Regions from separate parts of the Enterobacter sp. R4-368 genome, predicted to be linked through region 1. Evidence: riboswitches for the same ligand, from Rfam matches in the RefSeq annotation. Region 1 holds a riboswitch; the other holds the start of a gene.
What was found. Region 1 has a riboswitch for thiamine pyrophosphate ahead of thiB (thiamine ABC transporter substrate binding subunit). Riboswitches for the same ligand answer to the same signal wherever they lie in the genome.

Region 1 (9,351 bases):
AGGGCAAAGACTTCGATGATGCAGTGGCCTACTGGAAAACCCTGCATACCGACGAAGGTGCGGTTTTCGACACCGTAGTTACGTTGCAGGCCGAAGAGATCGCCCCGCAGGTAACCTGGGGCACCAATCCGGGTCAGGTTATTTCAGTGACCGATATCATTCCCGATCCGGCCTCGTTCGCCGATCCGGTTGAGCGCGCTTCAGCAGAAAAAGCACTGGCCTACATGGGGCTGAAACCTGGTGTACCGTTAACGGAAGTGGCTATCGATAAAGTCTTTATCGGCTCCTGCACCAACTCGCGCATTGAAGATCTGCGCGCAGCGGCGGAAATCGCCAAAGGGCGCAAAGTCGCGCCGGGCGTACAGGCGCTGGTTGTGCCTGGCTCCGGTCCGGTGAAAGCACAGGCGGAAGCCGAAGGTCTGGACAAAATCTTTATTGAAGCCGGTTTTGAATGGCGCTTGCCGGGCTGCTCCATGTGCCTGGCCATGAATAACGATCGCCTGAATCCGGGTGAACGTTGCGCATCGACCAGTAACCGTAATTTTGAAGGCCGCCAGGGCCGCGGCGGGCGCACGCATCTGGTTAGCCCGGCGATGGCCGCCGCCGCCGCCGTGACCGGTCATTTCGCTGATATTCGCAGCTTGTAAGGAGAACAACCATGGCAGAGAAATTTACCCAACATACCGGCCTGGTCGTTCCGCTGGATGCCGCGAATGTGGATACCGACGCCATTATCCCGAAGCAGTTTTTGCAGAAGGTCACGCGCACCGGTTTTGGTGCCCATCTGTTTAACGACTGGCGTTTTCTGGATGACAAAGGCCAACAGCCGAACCCGGAGTTCGTGCTGAATTTCCCACAATACAAAGGCGCATCGATTTTGCTGGCGCGGGAAAACTTTGGCTGCGGTTCGTCACGTGAACACGCGCCGTGGGCGTTGACCGATTACGGTTTCAAAGTGGTGATTGCGCCAAGTTTCGCCGACATCTTTTACGGCAACAGCTTTAACAACCAGCTGCTGCCGGTAACGTTGAGCGATCAAGAAGTGGATGAGCTCTTTACGCTGGTGCAGAACAACCCGGGCATTAGCTTTGAGGTGGATCTGCAAGCGCAAGTGGTGAATGCGGGCGGAAAGTCGTACAGCTTCTCGATTGACGCCTTCCGCCGCCACTGCATGCTGAACGGTCTGGACAGCATCGGTCTGACGTTACAGCACGACGATGCCATCGCCGCTTACGAAAACAAACAGCCCGCTTTTATGCGCTAGCCAACAACAGGCCCGGTTTCCGGGCCTTTTTTCGTTTATACGTCTTTAACGCGGCTGGTCAGCCACAGCGTCAGCACTGAAATCACCGCAATGCCGATATAAACCGCGCCGTGACCAAAGCTTTGCGCCAGCGCGCCCTGGATCACCCCGGCCAGGATCACGCCGGTCGAAATACTGTTGGTAAACAGCGTGGTCGCCGAACCTGCCCGCCCAGGCATCAGATCCTGAAACCACAACATGCCAATCCCGGCGATAATCCCGATAAACACCGCATTAAACAGTTGCAGGGAAAGTAACGCCGTCTGGCTGTGGAAAAAAATCAGGCCAATGTAGAACAACACACCCGCCGCAACCGCGGTGAGCATCATGCGCCGTTTACCGATGCGTTTGACAAAAAAGCCCGCCAGGATCATCGCTGGGATCTCCAGCCCTGCCGCCGTACCCATTAAAATCCCGGCCAGTTTGTCGGGTAGCCCTAATTCCAGGCTAATCCACAGCGGCATATCAATGATGTACATGGTGTTGCAGGTCCACATCAGCGTGGAGGCAATAAACAGCATGCGTACATTTTTATCGCTCCAGCCGCTGACCTGCGTCACCGCCACGTCGGCGGGCTGTTCAACACGCGCCACCGAAGGCAGCCAGAACGCCACCAGCACCAGGCTGATAACGAAAATCCCGGCGGCAATGGAAAACATGGCGGTAAAGCCGTAATTAAGCGCCAGCATAAACGCCAGCGGCGGGCCAATCACCCACGCCAGCGAGAGTTGTGCGCGCATGACAGAACTGAACATCACCACTTCACGTGCAGAACTGTCCGCATACTCACGCGCCAGCGCGAAAAGCTGCGGCATGGCGGTATTTGCCAGCGAGGCCAGCAGCACACCGCAGGTGATAAGCGTCAGATAGTGGCGGTTAAAGGCGAATAACAGCGCATTGCCCACCGCCATCAGGCAACAAAAGAGGATCAGTTTGCGCCTGTCGCCCTGGTTGTCGGATCGTTTTGCCAGCCCAAGGCTGACCACAATCCCGGCTATGGCGTTGACGGTATAAAACAGCCCAACCCAGAACGGCTCAGCGCCCACTTCCCGGCTCAGGAACAAGCTGAGCGTCGGTGCCTGTAGCGCTCCGGCAACTCCCATCATAAAGGCGACGATCATAAAAGCGACGTAAACGCCATTAAGGCGGCGTCCCATCGTCATTAACCAGAGCATGAATATTTCCTTGTTAGCACGGCAAAAAGGGAAAGCGTAAAAAGCGGCTGTCAGCATAAAACGAAAAAAGCCAGCAAAAAACATTTTGCTGGCGGGTGCATTCGCACTTAATACTCAGTCACACATGATTTCGGCGATTCAGTCTTTCGAGACCGGCGTTGTCACTTCCCACTGCATCAGCTCTTCCAGCATTTTCAGGCGCTGCCGTGCGCTCAGGCGGGCGAGCCAGCCCGCATCCTGCGTGGCGTGAAAATAGTCCAGATAAAACCGTCGTATGGATGATCTCAGCATATGACCTCCTCGCTTTCATCGCAGAGAAGTATTGGCTTAATATAGGGATTAATAAATTGCTGAGTTTTTATCAGGAGTTCCCCTTTTATGTCGTCCGGCCGCCTGCAACAACAGTTCATCCGTCTGTGGCAATGCTGCGATGGGAAGTCACAAGAAACGACGCTTAACGAGCTGGCGGAGCTGCTTAGCTGTTCGCGCCGCCATATGCGCACCCTGCTCAATACCATGCAGGAGCGCGGCTGGCTGACCTGGGATGCTGAAGCCGGCCGTGGCAAACGTTCGCGGCTCACCTTTCTATATACCGGCCTTGCGCTCCAGCAACAGCGCGCCGAAGACCTGCTGGAGCAGGATCGCATCGATCAACTGGTGCAACTGGTCGGCGATAAAAAGGCCGTGCGCCAGATGCTGGTTTCGCATCTCGGCCGGAGCTTTCGCCAGGGGCGACATATCCTGCGGGTCCTTTACTACCGGCCACTGCGTAACCTGCTGCCAGGTAGTGCATTACGTCGTTCCGAAACCCATATAGCACGGCAAATCTTCAGTGCGCTGACGCGCATAAATGAGGAAAACGGGGAACTGGAAGCGGATATCGCCCACCACTGGAAGCTGATTTCCCCGTTGCACTGGCGATTTTATTTACGCCCAGGCATTCATTTTCATCACGGCCGCGAACTGGAAATGAGTGATGTGATTGCATCGCTGGAGCGCGCCACGGCTCTGCCGCTCTACTCACATATCCGCGAAGTGATCTCGCCGACGCCCTGGACACTGGATATCCATCTCAGCCAGCCGGATAACTGGCTGCCGTGGTTGATGGGGCATGTGCCGGCAATGATTTTGCCGCGTGAATGGAACACGATAAGCAACTTCGCCAGCCAGCCGATTGGTACTGGCCCTTACGCCGTGACGCGCAATACCACTAATCAGTTAAAAATCCACGCCTTTGATGACTACTTCGGCTTTCGCGCCCTGATCGATGAAGTCAACGTCTGGGTGTTGCCGGATCTGAGCGATGAACCGACCAGCGGCCTGACGCTTGAGGGGCCAACCGACGGCGAAAAAGCGGTGGAAAGCCGCCTCGAAGAGGGCTGTTATTACCTGTTGTTTGATGCGCGATCCAGTCGTGGCGCGAACCCGGCGGTCAGGGAGTGGGTCAGCCATGTGCTCTCCCCCACTAATCTGCTGTGGCACGCCAATGAGCAGTACCAACGCTACTGGTTCCCGGCTTACGGTCTGCTGCCGCGCTGGCACCATGCCCGCCCCGGTAGTGGTGAAAAACCAGCGGGTCTGGAAACCCTGACGCTCACGTTCTATCGCGAACATAACGAGCACGAAGCGCTGTCACGTACCATGAGCACGCTGCTGGCCGAACACGGCGTGAAGCTGATTGTGCAGGAAGTGGATTACGAGGAGTGGCATCGGGGCGAAGCCGGGAGCGATATCTGGCTTAACAGCGCCAATTTCACGCTGCCGCTGGATTTCTCGGTGTTCGCCAACCTCTACGAAGTACCGCTGCTACAGCACTGTATTCCGCTCGACTGGCAGGCAGATGCGGCAAAATGGCGCAACGGGGAGATGAATCTTGCCGTCTGGTCGCAACAGTTGCTCGCCAGTAAAGCCATCGTACCGCTGATCCACCACTGGCTGAGGATTCAGGGACAGCGCACCATGCGCGGGCTGCGCATGAACACGCTGGGCTGGTTCGACTTTAAATCCGCCTGGTTTGCGCCACCGGATCCATAAGGCTTTCGCATTTTTTACCAAATCATTACAATAGCGGCGTTCTCAACGGGGTGCTACGCCATGCGCGTGTGCTGAGAAAATACCCGTCGAACCTGATCCGGATAACGCCGGCGAAGGGATTTGAGGCTGCCTCTCAAAATCCTTTGCCACCCATTTTGAGGTGCAAAGTGTTAAAAAAATCACTGCCGTTCCTGCTGCTGATTGCAGCGCCTGCTTTTGCAAAACCTGTTCTGACCGTTTACACCTACGACTCCTTTTCTGCCGACTGGGGGCCAGGGCCTGCGGTAAAAAAAGCCTTTGAAAGCGACTGCAACTGCGAGCTGAAATTCGTGGCACTCGAAGATGGCGTTTCGCTGCTTAACCGCCTGCGCATGGAAGGCAAAAACAGCAAAGCCGACGTGGTGCTGGGGCTGGATAACAACCTGCTGGAAGCCGCGACACAAACCAAACTGTTCGCCAAAAGCGGCGTCGCCACCGATGCGGTTAACGTGCCTGGCGGCTGGAAGAACGACACGTTTGTACCGTTCGACTACGGCTGGTTCGCGTTTGTCTACGATAAAAACAAACTGAAAAACCCGCCCAAAAGCCTGAAAGAGCTGGTCGAAAGCGATCAGAAATGGCGCGTTATCTACGAAGATCCGCGCACCAGCACGCCAGGCCTCGGCCTGCTACTGTGGATGCAGAAAGTCTATGGCGACAACGCCCCGCAAGCGTGGCAGAAACTGGCGGCCAAAACGGTCACCGTCACCAAAGGCTGGAGCGAAGCCTATGGTCTGTTCCTGAAAGGGGAAAGCGACCTGGTGCTGAGCTATACCACTTCTCCGGCTTACCACATTATTGCCGAGAAGAAAGATAACTACGCGGCGGCGAATTTCAGCGAAGGCCACTATTTGCAGGTAGAAGTTGCCGCCCGCACCGCTGCCAGTAAACAGCCGGAACTGGCGGAAAAATTCCTCAAGTTTATGGTTTCGCCCGCGTTCCAGAACACTATCCCGGGCGGTAACTGGATGTACCCGGTCACCAATGTGACGCTGCCTGCAGGCTTCGACCAGCTGGTGAAACCGCAAACCTCGCTGGAATACTCTTCGCAGGAGGTCGCGTCCCAGCGTGCAACCTGGATTAATGCATGGCAACGCGCCGTCAGCCGCTGATTGCTGGCTGGCTGCAGCCCGGCCTCACCGCTGCCACATTGATGGTGGCGGTGGCGCTGGCAGCCTTTCTTGCCCTGTGGCAAAACGCCCCGTCCAGCGGGCTGGCTGATTTTTTCCAGGACAGCTACCTGTGGCATGTGGTGCGCTTCTCCTTCTGGCAAGCGTTTCTCTCCGCGCTGCTCTCGGTCATACCGGCGATATTTCTTGCCCGCGCGCTCTACCGGCGGCGTTTTCCTGGCCGTCTCGCCTTACTGCGCCTGTGCGCCATGACGCTGATCCTGCCGGTACTGGTCGCCGTGTTCGGCATTCTCAGCGTGTATGGCCGCCAGGGCTGGCTGGCAACGCTCTGGCACGCGCTTGGTCTGGAGTGGACATTCTCGCCATATGGTTTACAGGGCATTTTGCTGGCACACGTCTTTTTTAATTTGCCGATGGCCTCGCGCCTGCTGCTGCAAACGCTGGAGCAGATCCCCGGCGAGCAGCGCCAGCTTGCCGCACAACTGGGTATGCGCGGCTGGGCATTCTTCCGTTTTGTCGAGTGGCCGTGGTTACGCCGCCAGATCCCGCCGGTCGCCGCGCTGATTTTTATGCTCTGCTTCGCCAGTTTCGCCACCGTGCTGTCGCTGGGCGGCGGGCCGCAGGCCACCACCATTGAACTGGCCATCTACCAGGCGCTCAGCTTCGATTTTGATCCCGCCCGCGCAGCCATGCTGGCGCTGATCCAGATGATCTGCTGCCTCGGTCTGGTGCTGCTCAGCCAGCGGATGAGCAAAGCGATCGCCGTGGGCAGCCACCAGATTACTGGCTGGCGCAACCCGGAGGATCGGCTGTTCAGCAAGGTCGCGGATATCACATTGATTGTGCTGGCTCTGTTATTACTGCTGCCGCCGTTGCTGGCAGTGATTGTCGATGGCCTCAATCTGAGCCTGATGAAAGTGCTGGCAGAGCCAGTCCTGTGGCAAGCGGTGTGGACGTCGCTGCGCATCGCGCTGGGCGCGGGGCTGTTGTGCGTCGTGTTGACCATGATGTTGTTGTGGAGCAGCCGGGAGTTACGCGCGCGCCAGCAAATTATGGCCGGGCAAGCGCTGGAAATCAGCGGTATGTTGATCCTCGCGATGCCTGGGATCGTGCTGGCGACGGGCTTCTTTCTGCTGCTCAATAACAGCGTTGGTCTGCCCGCTTCCGCCGATGGCATCGTCATTTTTACCAATGCGCTGATGGCCATTCCTTATGCGCTGAAAGTGCTGGAAAACCCGATGCGCGATCTGACTTCCCGCTACAGCATGTTGTGCCAGTCGCTGGGAATGCAGGGTTTTCAGCGTCTGCGCGTGGTCGAATTACGCGCGCTGAAACGCCCGCTGGCCCAGGCGCTGGCATTTGCCTGCGTGCTGTCGATTGGCGATTTCGGCGTGGTGGCGTTATTTGGTAATGACGACTTTCGCACGCTGCCATTTTATCTCTATCAGCAGATTGGGTCGTACCGCAGCCAGGACGGCGCAGTGACCGCACTCATCCTGCTGCTGCTGTGCTTTTTCTTATTCACCGTGATTGAAAAACTTCCGGGCCGCCATGTTAAGACTGACTGATGTCACCTGGCTTTATCACCATCTGCCAATGCGCTTTTCCCTCTCTGTTACCCGGGGCGAGCAGATTGCCGTTCTCGGCCCAAGCGGCGCGGGAAAAAGCACGCTGCTGAACCTGGTAGCCGGGTTTCTTACTCCCGCCAGCGGCACGATAACCATCGCAGGCGAAGATCACACGCATACCACGCCCTCGCAGCGCCCGGTATCGATGCTGTTTCAGGAAAATAACCTCTTTACTCATCTCACCGTGCGGCAAAACATCGGGCTGGGGTTAAACCCGGGTCTGAAGCTAAATAGCGACCAGCAGCATAAACTGGAGCAGATCGCCGAAACCATGGGGCTGGAATCACTGTTGGCACGCCTGCCGGAGCAGCTTTCCGGTGGTCAGCGTCAGCGCGTGGCGCTGGCGCGCTGCCTGGTGCGTGAGCAGCCGGTGTTATTGCTTGATGAACCCTTTTCCGCACTCGACCCGGCGCTGCGCCAGGAGATGCTCGCGCTGGTACAGTCAGTATGTCAGCGACAGCGGTTAACGCTGCTGATGGTGTCGCACAGTGTGGAGGATGCAGCGCGGATTGCCGAACGTTCGCTGGTGATTGCTGACGGGCGCATTGCGTGGGATGGCAACACGGACGCGTTGCTCAGCGGCAAATCATCCGCGTCTGGTTTGCTGGGGATTCGCGGTCAGTGACCGCGAACAACGTCGCCTAAGATGTTGAGGTAAATCGGCATCAGCGGGTGCTGCGCCAGCGCGATCGCCGCAGCGACAGCAACCACCAGCGTGCCCGGTGCCAGCCACAACAGGCGGCGACGTGGCAGGTAGTTTGTCAAACGGTCAACACCGGATTTCCCCGCGCGCCATAACCGCCAGCACAACCAGCAGGCCAGCCACAGCAGCAGCGCGGTCAGCAACAACAGCCATTTGAAGTTACCGCTTTGCATATCGGCGGGAATATCAATTGCCGCACCGGCCAGAATACCGGGCAGGAAGTAGAACGGCGGCCATAGCAGGCAGCCAACAATATTCGGCGGCAAAAACTTGCGGATGGGCAGATCCAGCATGCCGGCAACCATCGGGATCAGCGGGCGCGTCGGCCCGACAAAACGCCCAACCAGAATGGTAAATACGCTGTGCTGATGCAGCGCGTGTTCGGTTTTATCGAGCAGCGCTTTGTTCTTTTTCATAAACGACCAGCGGTGCAGCGGCCCCTTAAAACGCCAGCCCAACCAGAAGGAGATCCAGTCGCCTAGCAGGCAGCCAACAATCCCCGCCAGCCACGCATGCCAGAAGTTCACTTCGCCGCTGCCGATCAGCGTGCCGAGCGCCGCCATCATTACCGTGCCGGGTAAAATCAGCCCGACTAACGCCAGCGACTCAAAAAACGCCACCAGCATAATCGCCGCCAGCGAATACATGGCGGATTGGGTAACAAAGTGTTCCAGCAGCGCTTCCATAAGGTGTCCTGTTCAGAATGAACGCTGGATTCTCCGGAGGTCATCCGCGAGCGTCAAGCTTTCAATTATCTGAAAATTTTACCGGTTATGTCACATTGCAGAACCTTTCATTGCCATTCTTTACTTTTTATTCACATCCCGCGCGGAATTCACTGGGGCTGGCACCGGTGCATTTTTTAAAAACCCGCGAGAAATAGAGCTGATCGTCAAAACCAACATTGCGCCCGACGCTGGCAATCGGCATTCGCGTGGTGCTAAGCAGTAATTTTGCCTGGCTGATACGCTGATCCTCGCGCCAGCTCAACACACTCACGCCCAGTTGCTGACGAAAAAGGTGTGACAGGCGTGAAGGCGACAAGCAAACATGCTGAGCAACGCTTGCGATATCAAAATGGTTATCCGCCAGGTGATCGCTAATGTACTGGCAGGCGTCGCGCACGCGGTTATCCAGCGGCGGGTGCAGCGATTCGTTAATCGCTTCCATACGGCGCAGTAGCAGTTGCTCCAGCAGATTTATCGCCAGATGTTCCGCATAGCGCCCGACACTTTGCCCGGCGTCGATAATTTGCGCGAAAAGTTCACGAAAACGCGCCATATGCGCATCATCAGGACGGTAAAAACCGGTTTGCGCGAACAGTGTCGGCCAGTTCAGC
Region 2 (9,351 bases), 2.4 Mb from region 1:
ATGGATTCCGTTACCCAGCAGAAAGCCGCACTCGTTGAGGAAGCCTCTGCCGCGGCCCATTCGCTGAAAGTGCAGTCGCAATGACTTAAACAGGCTGTGGCTGACTTCAAACTTAACTGATGACAAACGGTGACAGGCAGGCTTCGGCCTGCCTTTCTTTTTATGGTCGCGTTATCTTTGAAGGTGATTTTGCGCTCCGGTTCCAGCAACGCGAGGCGTTTGAAAGGTAGTGGGGGTTGGTAAGGCTGGGCTGGGTTAAGCAAAAATCAGACTGCAGGAAAAAAGTGCGAAACAATCAAAATTAGGAGTTTTCTTACGATTTGATAAGCAGTAAACTATCCTTTTACCTATCATATAAGAAAATGAAATATACGATTCCAGCCAAGTTGTTCTTCGGTGTTTTAGCACTGACTTTTGTTTGTTTAACATACTTGTTGATTAATGTGGCGATTTAAAAATGAATAATCAAACGACAGAGATAGATTTACTCGAGTTGCTTTTCTTTATAAAAAAGAAAAGTATAAGCATCATTTTCTCAATGGCGGCAGCGCTGATTTTAGCAATTGTTTTTTTGTTGGTAGAGAAAGATAAAGTAAATATAAGCTATGAAATAAAAATAAACAGTGATGCTCCCAGTATGATTATTAATTGTAATACTGACTTTGATTGCAAATCGAATTTCATTGAATCGATTATTAAAGGCATTAGTGACAGATTTACTATTCAGGCAGATGAAAGAACAAAAGTAATTAATCTCACCTGGAGAGGCAATACTTCAGAAAAACCGATTGCTGATGCTGCAATTAAAACGATATATCAAAAAATCAACTCCTGGTATATTCAGGATTATCAAGCGTATAAAAGAATAATTGATGATAATAAAAACAACGTGATGAATGGTAGTGAACTATATACAAAAATAGCCTTTATTACAAAGCTGGACTATTCGAATGAAAAGGATTTTATATTTATCAGTAAAAGTGATGTCAGTAAGAAATATAAAACAGGTATATTTATCGTGTTGTCGTTAATGATGGGGTTTATTTTATCAGCTTTTTATCATTTAACGAAAAGAAGCATAATTGAATATAATGAAAAGAAAATATTCAAAAAAACGCAAATTAACTAAAAAGCATGGTTGCTTGTTACCAAAAGTAATGCCAGCGTAGCGTATAAATAAAGTATAAGCCCGCTGAGTGAATTATCCAAAAAATGTTGTTCACTCGAGAGTTGCGGGCTTTTTACAGTAGTAAATGGAAACAGGAATAACCAGATGGGTGTTGTACAGCACCCATTTTCTTAGCAGGCTAAGTATTAAAAAATTTAACGGATTCATCTTTAATCAACACGATTGATAACCGGGAACATCAGGATAGATCTATAAAAATCCGTTTCGGGTATTGTATTGATACTGACAACATAACCATATTGCTTTCCTGCCCATATTTATTTTATCAACCACGGTTCGGTACATACTGAGAGAGCCCCGTTTGCCTGGCTGGGGCAGAGCAGGTTAGCAGAATAGAGATGGACTGCTGAGCCGACGGAAAAGTTGAATCAGATTCAACTGATTCAGGGTACCCTTCCTTGTGTAGGCTGAGAAATAACTGTATTACCCGATCTGTAAGATACCCACGTCAGTAACGACGGGATTTTCCGCCGTTGAGTACCCGAATAATTTTCAAAAATAAATAAAGCCCCACTTTTTTAGGTTCGGGGCCAGATCTGGCGCGCTTAAATTTACCGTAGGCTGTACGTTAAAAAATAGCGACCTGCGTGCTGTTCGATGCTGTATACCCTGCCGCTGTAATCAACCCGAACCGTGTCACCGTCAACGGCGATCGCCGATAGGGTGCTGCTGCCAGTCAGGAATGGAAAGTCGCCGTAAAGCTGCTGTAAGCTAGCTCCATCGGCGTTGCGTTGGTAATACCGGTATACGGTCGGGACGGTGGCACCGCCTTCGCTGTTCTGCGTGGTGTAAAGCCATGTGCCTGGGGCGATCTGGCGCACGCTCTGAAGCGTGTCGCCTGCTCGCGGATATGGCTGATAACTCAGCCAGCGAAGATGGCCAGCAACACAGTTAACAGCCAATGGGCCGCATTAATGCGCACCTTCTGATAAAACCATAAATAAGTTTGCGGCAATGCGACGTTACGTCCGTAGCCGTGGCTGCGTGCTTCTCTCATTTCTCTCATATTGTTTTGTAGGAACTGCCGTCTACTTTTAGGGTCGATGCCTGGCGGTGATGCCATCTTCCTTCTCCTTTTGCCTTTGAAAGTTATGGGAACAATGGGACGGCAACTGATTGATAAGCAAGCATTAAAAAACGTTCTTTACGGCGTAGAGAAAGATACCTGTGATTTTAGGAACCATAGAAATCAACGTGTCAGGCTGCCTGAAGGTATCGATGTTGTGTTCATGACCGCTATGAAATCATTAAATTCTCATGACTTGCACCTGCTTGTTGAAAAGCCGATTAGCCGGTGAAACCGTCGTCGTAATGTGGGCGTACCCGCGTGGGTTGTGATGAGAGGCAGATGCCGTTTTTGAAGGGGTTGTGTCTTTGTTTCCCCGCTGGCATGATCCTGAACAGGGATTAATGAGAGCATTAATCGCAAGTAGTTGAATTTGTTTTAAATGACTCGGGGTGCCCTTCTTTGTGAAGGCTGAGAAATACCCGTACCACCTGATCTGGATAATGCCAGCGTAGGGAAGTCAGATGCCTGCCCGGCATCCCTTCTTCACGCCGGGCAGGAGCGAAACCATGCAACCTGACCTGCTTGATCGTGTGCAACTCGCACATGCGTTACAGCAATTCCGCCGCCGTTCTCCCCTTGTGCACTGTATGACCAATGACGTCGTACAAACCTTTACCGCTAACGTGCTACTGGCGCTTGGCGCATCACCCGCGATGGTGATTGATAGCGAAGAAGCGCCGCAGTTCAGCGCCATTGCCGATGCCCTGTTAATCAACGTGGGTACCTTAACGCGCGAACGCGCCGCAGCGATGCGCGCGGCGGTCGAGAGCGCGAAAGCCGCGCATAAACCCTGGACACTCGATCCCGTTGCCGTTGCCGTTGGCGCGCTCACGCTACGCACACAATTCTGCCAGCAACTGCTGGCGTTGCGCCCGGCGGCGATCCGGGGGAATGCTTCGGAAATCCTCGCGCTTGCCGGTATGAGCGCCGGCGGGCGCGGCGTGGATACCACCGACACCGCCAGCGCGGCACTGCCTGCGGCGCAGGCGCTGGCGCGACAAAGCGGGGCGATTGTCGCGGTAAGCGGCGAAGTGGATTACATCACCGATGGCCCGCGTGTGTTGATGGTGGCCGGCGGTGATGTGCTGATGACGCGCGTGGTGGGTACTGGCTGCGCACTCTCTGCGGTGGTGGCCGCCTGCTGCGCACTGCCGGGCGATAAGCTGGAAAATGTCGCTGCGGCCTGCGCGTTTATGGCACAAGCCGGTAGCCTGGCCTGTGCGAAGAGCGCAGGACCGGGCAGTTTTGTTCCCGCCTTTCTGGACGCGCTGTACATGCTGGGAGGCAATGCATGAAACGCATCAACGCATTAACCATTGCCGGCACCGATCCCAGCGGTGGGGCGGGCATTCAGGCGGATCTGAAAACTTTTTCCGCGCTGGGCGCATACGGCTGTTCGGTGATCACCGCGCTGGTGGCACAAAACACCCGTGGCGTGCAGTCGGTGTACCGCATTGAACCCGACTTTGTCGCCGCACAGCTTGATTCCGTGCTCAGCGACGTGCGTATTGACACCACCAAAATCGGCATGCTGGCGGAAACGGACATTGTTGAAGCGGTCGCGGAACGGCTGCGTCGCTATCAGGTACGCAATGTGGTGCTGGATACGGTGATGCTCGCCAAAAGTGGCGACCCGCTGTTATCGCCCTCAGCGGTCACTGCGCTGCGTCAGCATTTACTGCCACAGGTTTCACTTATTACGCCTAATTTGCCGGAAGCCGCCGCGCTGCTTGATGCGCCACATGCCCGCAGCGAACAGGAGATGCATGCGCAGGGCGAAGCGCTGCTGGCGCTCGGCTGTGAAGCGGTGCTGATGAAAGGCGGTCATCTGGATGACGCCGAAAGCCCTGACTGGCTGTTCACGCGCGATGGGGCGCTGCGCTTTAGCGCCCCGCGTGTGAAAACGAAAAACACCCACGGTACGGGCTGTACGCTCTCCGCCGCGCTGGCGGCGCTGCGCCCGCACCATGACGACTGGGCATCCACCGTGGTGGAAGCAAAACAGTGGTTAACGGCGGCGCTCGCGCAGGCAGATACGCTGGAAGTGGGGCACGGCATTGGACCGGTGCATCACTTTCACCAGTGGTGGTAAACCGCTATATGAAACGTGCCAGCAGATAATGCTGAAAAAAAGGCCAGCGGTGGAAAATCTGACAAGAGGGAACCAGGCTTATCTCTGCCTGCCGTCAGGCAGGTAAGGATAATCCAATTCGCTTTGCGCGAAGCTTACGGGAGCATAGCTATGACTGATATTGTGCAGTTACTTGGCAAAGACGCCGACAGCCTTCTGCAACACCGTTGTATGACCATCCCCGCTGACCAGCTCTATCTGCCAGGACACGATTATGTTGATCGCGTAATGGTCGATAACAACCGCCCGCCGGCGGTGCTGCGAAATATGCAGACGCTGTATAACCACGGGCGGCTGGCGGGCACGGGCTATCTGTCTATTTTGCCGGTCGACCAGGGCATTGAGCACTCGGCGGGCGCGTCGTTTGCCGCCAACCCGCTCTACTTCGATCCGAAGAACATTGTCGAGCTGGCGATTGAAGCCGGTTGTAACTGCGTGGCATCCACTTACGGTGTGCTGGCGTCGGTTTCGCGCCGTTATGCGCACCGCATTCCTTTCCTGGTAAAACTGAACCACAACGAAACGCTCAGCTACCCTACCGAATATGACCAGACGTTGTACGCCAGCGTCGAGCAGGCGTTCAATATGGGCGCCGTCGCCGTCGGGGCGACGATCTATTTCGGTTCAGCGGAATCACGCCGCCAGATTGAAGAAATTTCCGCCGCCTTTGAACGCGCGCATGAGCTCGGTATGGTCACCGTATTGTGGGCGTACCTGCGTAACTCATCGTTCAAGAAAGATGGCGTTGATTACCACGTTTCCGCCGATTTAACCGGCCAGGCGAACCATATTGCCGCCACCATTGGCGCCGATATTGTGAAGCAGAAGATGGCGGAAAATAACGGCGGCTACAAAGCGGTGAATTTTGGCTATACCGACGAGCGCGTCTACAGCAAGCTGACCAGCGACAATCCGATTGACCTGGTGCGTTACCAGCTGGCGAACTGCTACATGGGCCGGGCCGGGCTGATTAACTCCGGCGGCGCGGCGGGCGGCGATACCGATCTCGGCGACGCGGTTCGTACGGCGGTTATCAATAAACGCGCGGGCGGCATGGGGCTGATCCTGGGCCGTAAAGCGTTCAAGAAAACCATGGCCGAGGGCGTGAAGCTGATTAACGCTGTGCAGGATGTCTATCTTGACGAGAAAGTGACCATCGCCTGATTACCTTTTACCCTCTCCCTGGCGGGGGAGGGTAAATAATCCATCCCCTTTATTTCATCTTACCTGCGTCTCAATCCCCTGATTGCATTCCGTCTTTTTGTGAAAAACCTCACGCCGCGTCGTGCATATGTCTAAAAAATGCCCCTCGTTTAGCGAAACTTGCCCGAAGTTACGCGCTATTTTTGTGCATAATATTTATTTATAAAACGGCTTTTCAAAAAAAATATCAGGGAACCACAATGAAAATTGAATCAGTAAACGTCACCGTGTTTCAGCATCCCACGCGCCGCGTTTCCGACAGCGCCGGGCACTCGCATCCAGGGCCGGAAAAACAGGCCAGCATGGCGATGCTGACGATCGCCGCAGACGATGGCAGCAAAGGCTATTCCTTTGCGCCGCCGGAAGTGGTGCGCCCGTTTGTGCTCAACGCTTTTTTTCGCAAAGTGATGCTCGGGCAGGATCCGTTTAACCGCGAGCGCATCTGGCAGGATCTGGTGCACTGGCAACGCGGCAGTGCGCACCAGTTAACCGAGCGCACACTGTCATTTGTTGAACAAGCGCTGTGGGATTTGATTGGCCGCAAATTAAACATATCGGTGTACAAGCTGCTGGGCGGTTATCGCGACAAAGTCCCGGCGTATGGCAGCACCATGTGCGGCGACGAGCTGGAAGGCGGGCTTTCGACGCCGGACTCGTACGCCGCCTTCGCCGAAAAACTGGTGGCGCGCGGCTACAAAGCCATCAAATTACACACCTGGATGCCACCGGTGAAATTCGCGCCGAACCCGAAAATGGACGTCAAAGCCTGCGCCGCGGTGCGTGAAGCGGTCGGCCCGGATATTGAACTGATGCTTGATGGCTACCACTGGTACAGCCGCACCGACGCGCTCTATATCGGCAAGGAGCTGGAAAAACTCAACTTCGCCTGGTTTGAAGAACCGATGGACGAAGCGAGCATGTCCTCTTACGCGTGGCTTGCGGAAAATCTGTCGATTCCGGTTATCGGGCCGGAAAGCCTGGGCGGGAAACACCATAGCCGCGCCGACTGGGTAAACGCGGGCGCCTGTGACATTCTGCGCGCCGGAGCCAACGGCGTGGGCGGCATTTCGCCAGCGCTGAAAGTGGCGAACCTGGCGGAATCATTCGGCATGGATTGTGAAGTGCACGGCAACGGCGCGGCGAGCCTGGCGGTGATTGGCGCCATCCGCAACTGCCGCTGGTACGAGCGCGGTTTGCTGCACCCGTTCCTCGATTATGATCAACCGGCGGCGTACTTAAACAGCCTGATTGATCCGATGGATGAAGAGGGCTTTGTTCATCTGCCGCAGCGACCGGGGCTCGGCGAGGACATCAATTTCGCCTATATCGAAGCCAATACCGTCAGCCACGACTGACAGATAATAAATACCCTTGTCATTCACTCTCCGGTCCGCTGATTTCAGCGGGGGGCTTAACCCCCTCGCTGCGAGATGTTCTCAAATTAATAAACTATGGGTTGCTGAGATAGCCGTCAGTCGCAATGCAGCAAAAAAGGCCTGGCGGCGCTTGCGCTCACCAGGTCTGTCAATTTGCTTGCAACACGCTCGTAAGGCTGCGGCGCGTTAACGCAATAACGGGCAATCCGGTGGCAACCGGCATTGCAGCGCATTCGGCACCACTTCAATGCGAAACCGCTCGCCGCGCAGCGGTTCGCCGTCGAGATTAAACGTCATTTCATGCGGGGCATTAATTTCAAACCACGCCGATTTCCCGTCGACAATATGCGGGTTATCTTCCGGCTGTGTCAGGGTGGTGAACAGCGCGGGAAGCAGTTCATCACCGGTGAAAATCCGTAGCTGTAATAAGCCGTCATTGATCAGCGCCTGCGGGCAGAGTTGCTGTCCGCCGCCCGCCTGGCGGCCATTGCCGATGCCGATCACCAGTGCATCGCCCTGCCAGTGAAAATCCTCACCACTTATTTCGCAGCGATCCGCTTTCAGCATATCCATGCGCATCAGGCCGTGGATCAGATAGGAGACGCCGCCGAGCGCGGCTTTAAGTTTTTCCGGCGTTTCACTGGTAATGCGGGTGCCAAAACCGCCGGTCGCCATATTGATAAAGCAGGTTTTATCGTTCACGCGGGCGATATCAATTGGCACCGCTTTGCCGACAATCGCCAGCTGTAAGGCCTTATCCAGGCCTTCCGGGATACCGGCGCTGGTGGCGAAATCATTGGCGGTGCCGAGCGGCAAAATGCCCAGCGCCGGGATGGTCTCGCTTTTGCAGTTCACCAGCGCGGTCGCCACTTCGTTGATGGTGCCATCGCCGCCACCGGCAATCACCGTGGCAACGCCAAGCTGCCGCGCCTCTTCGACATAGCGCACCGCGTCGCCTTTTTCCCAGGTGACGCGCACCTGAATATCCATGCCTTCGTCGCGCAATAGCGTTACCGCTTCGCGCAGGGCTTCGTCCCCGGCGCTTTTACCGTTGAGGATTAACAAACTTGTGGGAAATGCGCTCATTCTTTTCATCCTGATTGAATTCGATGAGAAAAGTGTATCTCAGGAGAGAAAAGTGGGGAGAAAAAGCAGAGAAAGGATGAAAAAAAATCAGCCTGCGTAAGGGAGATTACGCAGGCTAAGGAGGTGGTTCCTGGTACAGCTAGCATTTATGGGTTATGTTTTTCAGCGAGAAGGATAATACCCGTATTAAACGGGGCGGTATGTGATCCGATTCTAAGATTTTTCGCGCCGAAAAAATAACCCTGCTCAATCACTTCGCGTGAGGATTGCGGGTTGACTGCCCGGTGAAATTGCGCATTAACAGCGCATATTCCAGCGCCATATCCTGCGGAACCGGCAGCCAGACCGTATAACCGTCTCCCGGCGCGACCGGCATGGCTTCGCCTTTGGCGTTTTCCATGTGCTCCAGCGTAAAGTTGACGTTGCCCTGCGGTGTCATCAACTCCAGGCTGTCGCCAACGGAAAACTTATTTTTCACCGCTACAGCCGCAAGGTCGCCTTTGCGCTCACCGGTGAATTCACCGACAAACTGCTGGCGTTCGGAAACGGAATAACCGTATTCATAGTTCTGGTAGTCGTCATGGGTGTGACGGCGCAGGAAACCTTCGGTGTAACCCCGGTGCGCCAGGCCTTCCAGCGTCTCCAGCAGCGAAGTATCGAACGGCTTGCCCGCCGCGGCGTCGTCAATCGCTTTGCGATAAACCTGCGCAGTACGCGCGCAGTAGTAGAAGGATTTAGTGCGGCCTTCAATCTTCAGAGAGTGCACCCCCATCTGCGTTAACCGCTCAACATGCGCAATCGCCCGCAGATCTTTCGAGTTCATGATGTAAGTGCCGTGCTCGTCTTCAAAGGCGGTCATGTACTCGCCCGGACGCTGGGCTTCTTCAATCATGAACACTTTATCGGTCGGCGCGCCGACGCCGAGTGTCGGTTCAATGTTCTGCACCGGGATCGGTTCATGCACGTGTACGATATTGCCGATGGCATCTTCTTTGCCTTCCTGCACCTTGTATTCCCAGCGACAGGCATTGGTACAGGTGCCCTGGTTCGGATCGCGTTTATTGATATAACCCGAGAGCAGGCAGCGGCCGGAATAAGCCATGCACAGCGCGCCGTGCACGAAGATTTCGATCTCCATCTCCGGCACCTGGGCGCGGATTTCGGCAATCTCTTCTAAAGAGAGCTCGCGGGAGAGGATCACGCGGCTCAGCCCCATTTGCTGCCAGAACTTCACGGTCGCCCAGTTAACGGCGTTGGCCTGTACCGACAGATGAATCGGCATCTGCGGGAAGTTTTC

Region 2: linked by a shared signal. The riboswitch ahead of thiM (hydroxyethylthiazole kinase) and the one ahead of thiB (thiamine ABC transporter substrate binding subunit) in region 1 are both predicted to bind thiamine pyrophosphate.

Annotation. Positions count from the first base shown of each region.
Region 1 covers NC_021500.1:3,850,420-3,859,770, reverse strand. Annotated here, with positions in the region: gene leuC (3-isopropylmalate dehydratase large subunit) at 1-647, shown strand, start outside; gene leuD (3-isopropylmalate dehydratase small subunit) at 659-1,264, shown strand; gene H650_RS18010 (sugar efflux transporter) at 1,300-2,478, opposite strand; gene sgrT (glucose uptake inhibitor SgrT) at 2,617-2,769, opposite strand; gene sgrR (HTH-type transcriptional regulator SgrR) at 2,857-4,512, shown strand; TPP riboswitch at 4,549-4,649, shown strand; gene thiB (thiamine ABC transporter substrate binding subunit) at 4,680-5,663, shown strand; gene thiP (thiamine/thiamine pyrophosphate ABC transporter permease ThiP) at 5,639-7,249, shown strand; gene thiQ (thiamine ABC transporter ATP-binding protein ThiQ) at 7,233-7,934, shown strand; gene H650_RS17985 (DedA family protein) at 7,928-8,698, opposite strand; gene araC (arabinose operon transcriptional regulator AraC) at 8,826-9,351, opposite strand, start outside.
Region 2 covers NC_021500.1:1,170,453-1,179,803, reverse strand. Annotated here, with positions in the region: partial or broken gene H650_RS05510 (methyl-accepting chemotaxis protein) at 1-84, shown strand, start outside; gene H650_RS05505 (hypothetical protein) at 458-1,129, shown strand; gene H650_RS05500 (hypothetical protein) at 1,741-2,091, opposite strand; gene H650_RS25890 (hypothetical protein) at 2,052-2,252, opposite strand; TPP riboswitch at 2,634-2,730, shown strand; gene thiM (hydroxyethylthiazole kinase) at 2,765-3,553, shown strand; gene thiD (bifunctional hydroxymethylpyrimidine kinase/phosphomethylpyrimidine kinase) at 3,550-4,350, shown strand; gene fbaB (class I fructose-bisphosphate aldolase) at 4,501-5,553, shown strand; gene H650_RS05475 (mandelate racemase family protein) at 5,793-6,947, shown strand; gene yegS (lipid kinase YegS) at 7,155-8,054, opposite strand; gene trhP (prephenate-dependent tRNA uridine(34) hydroxylase TrhP) at 8,305-9,351, opposite strand, start outside.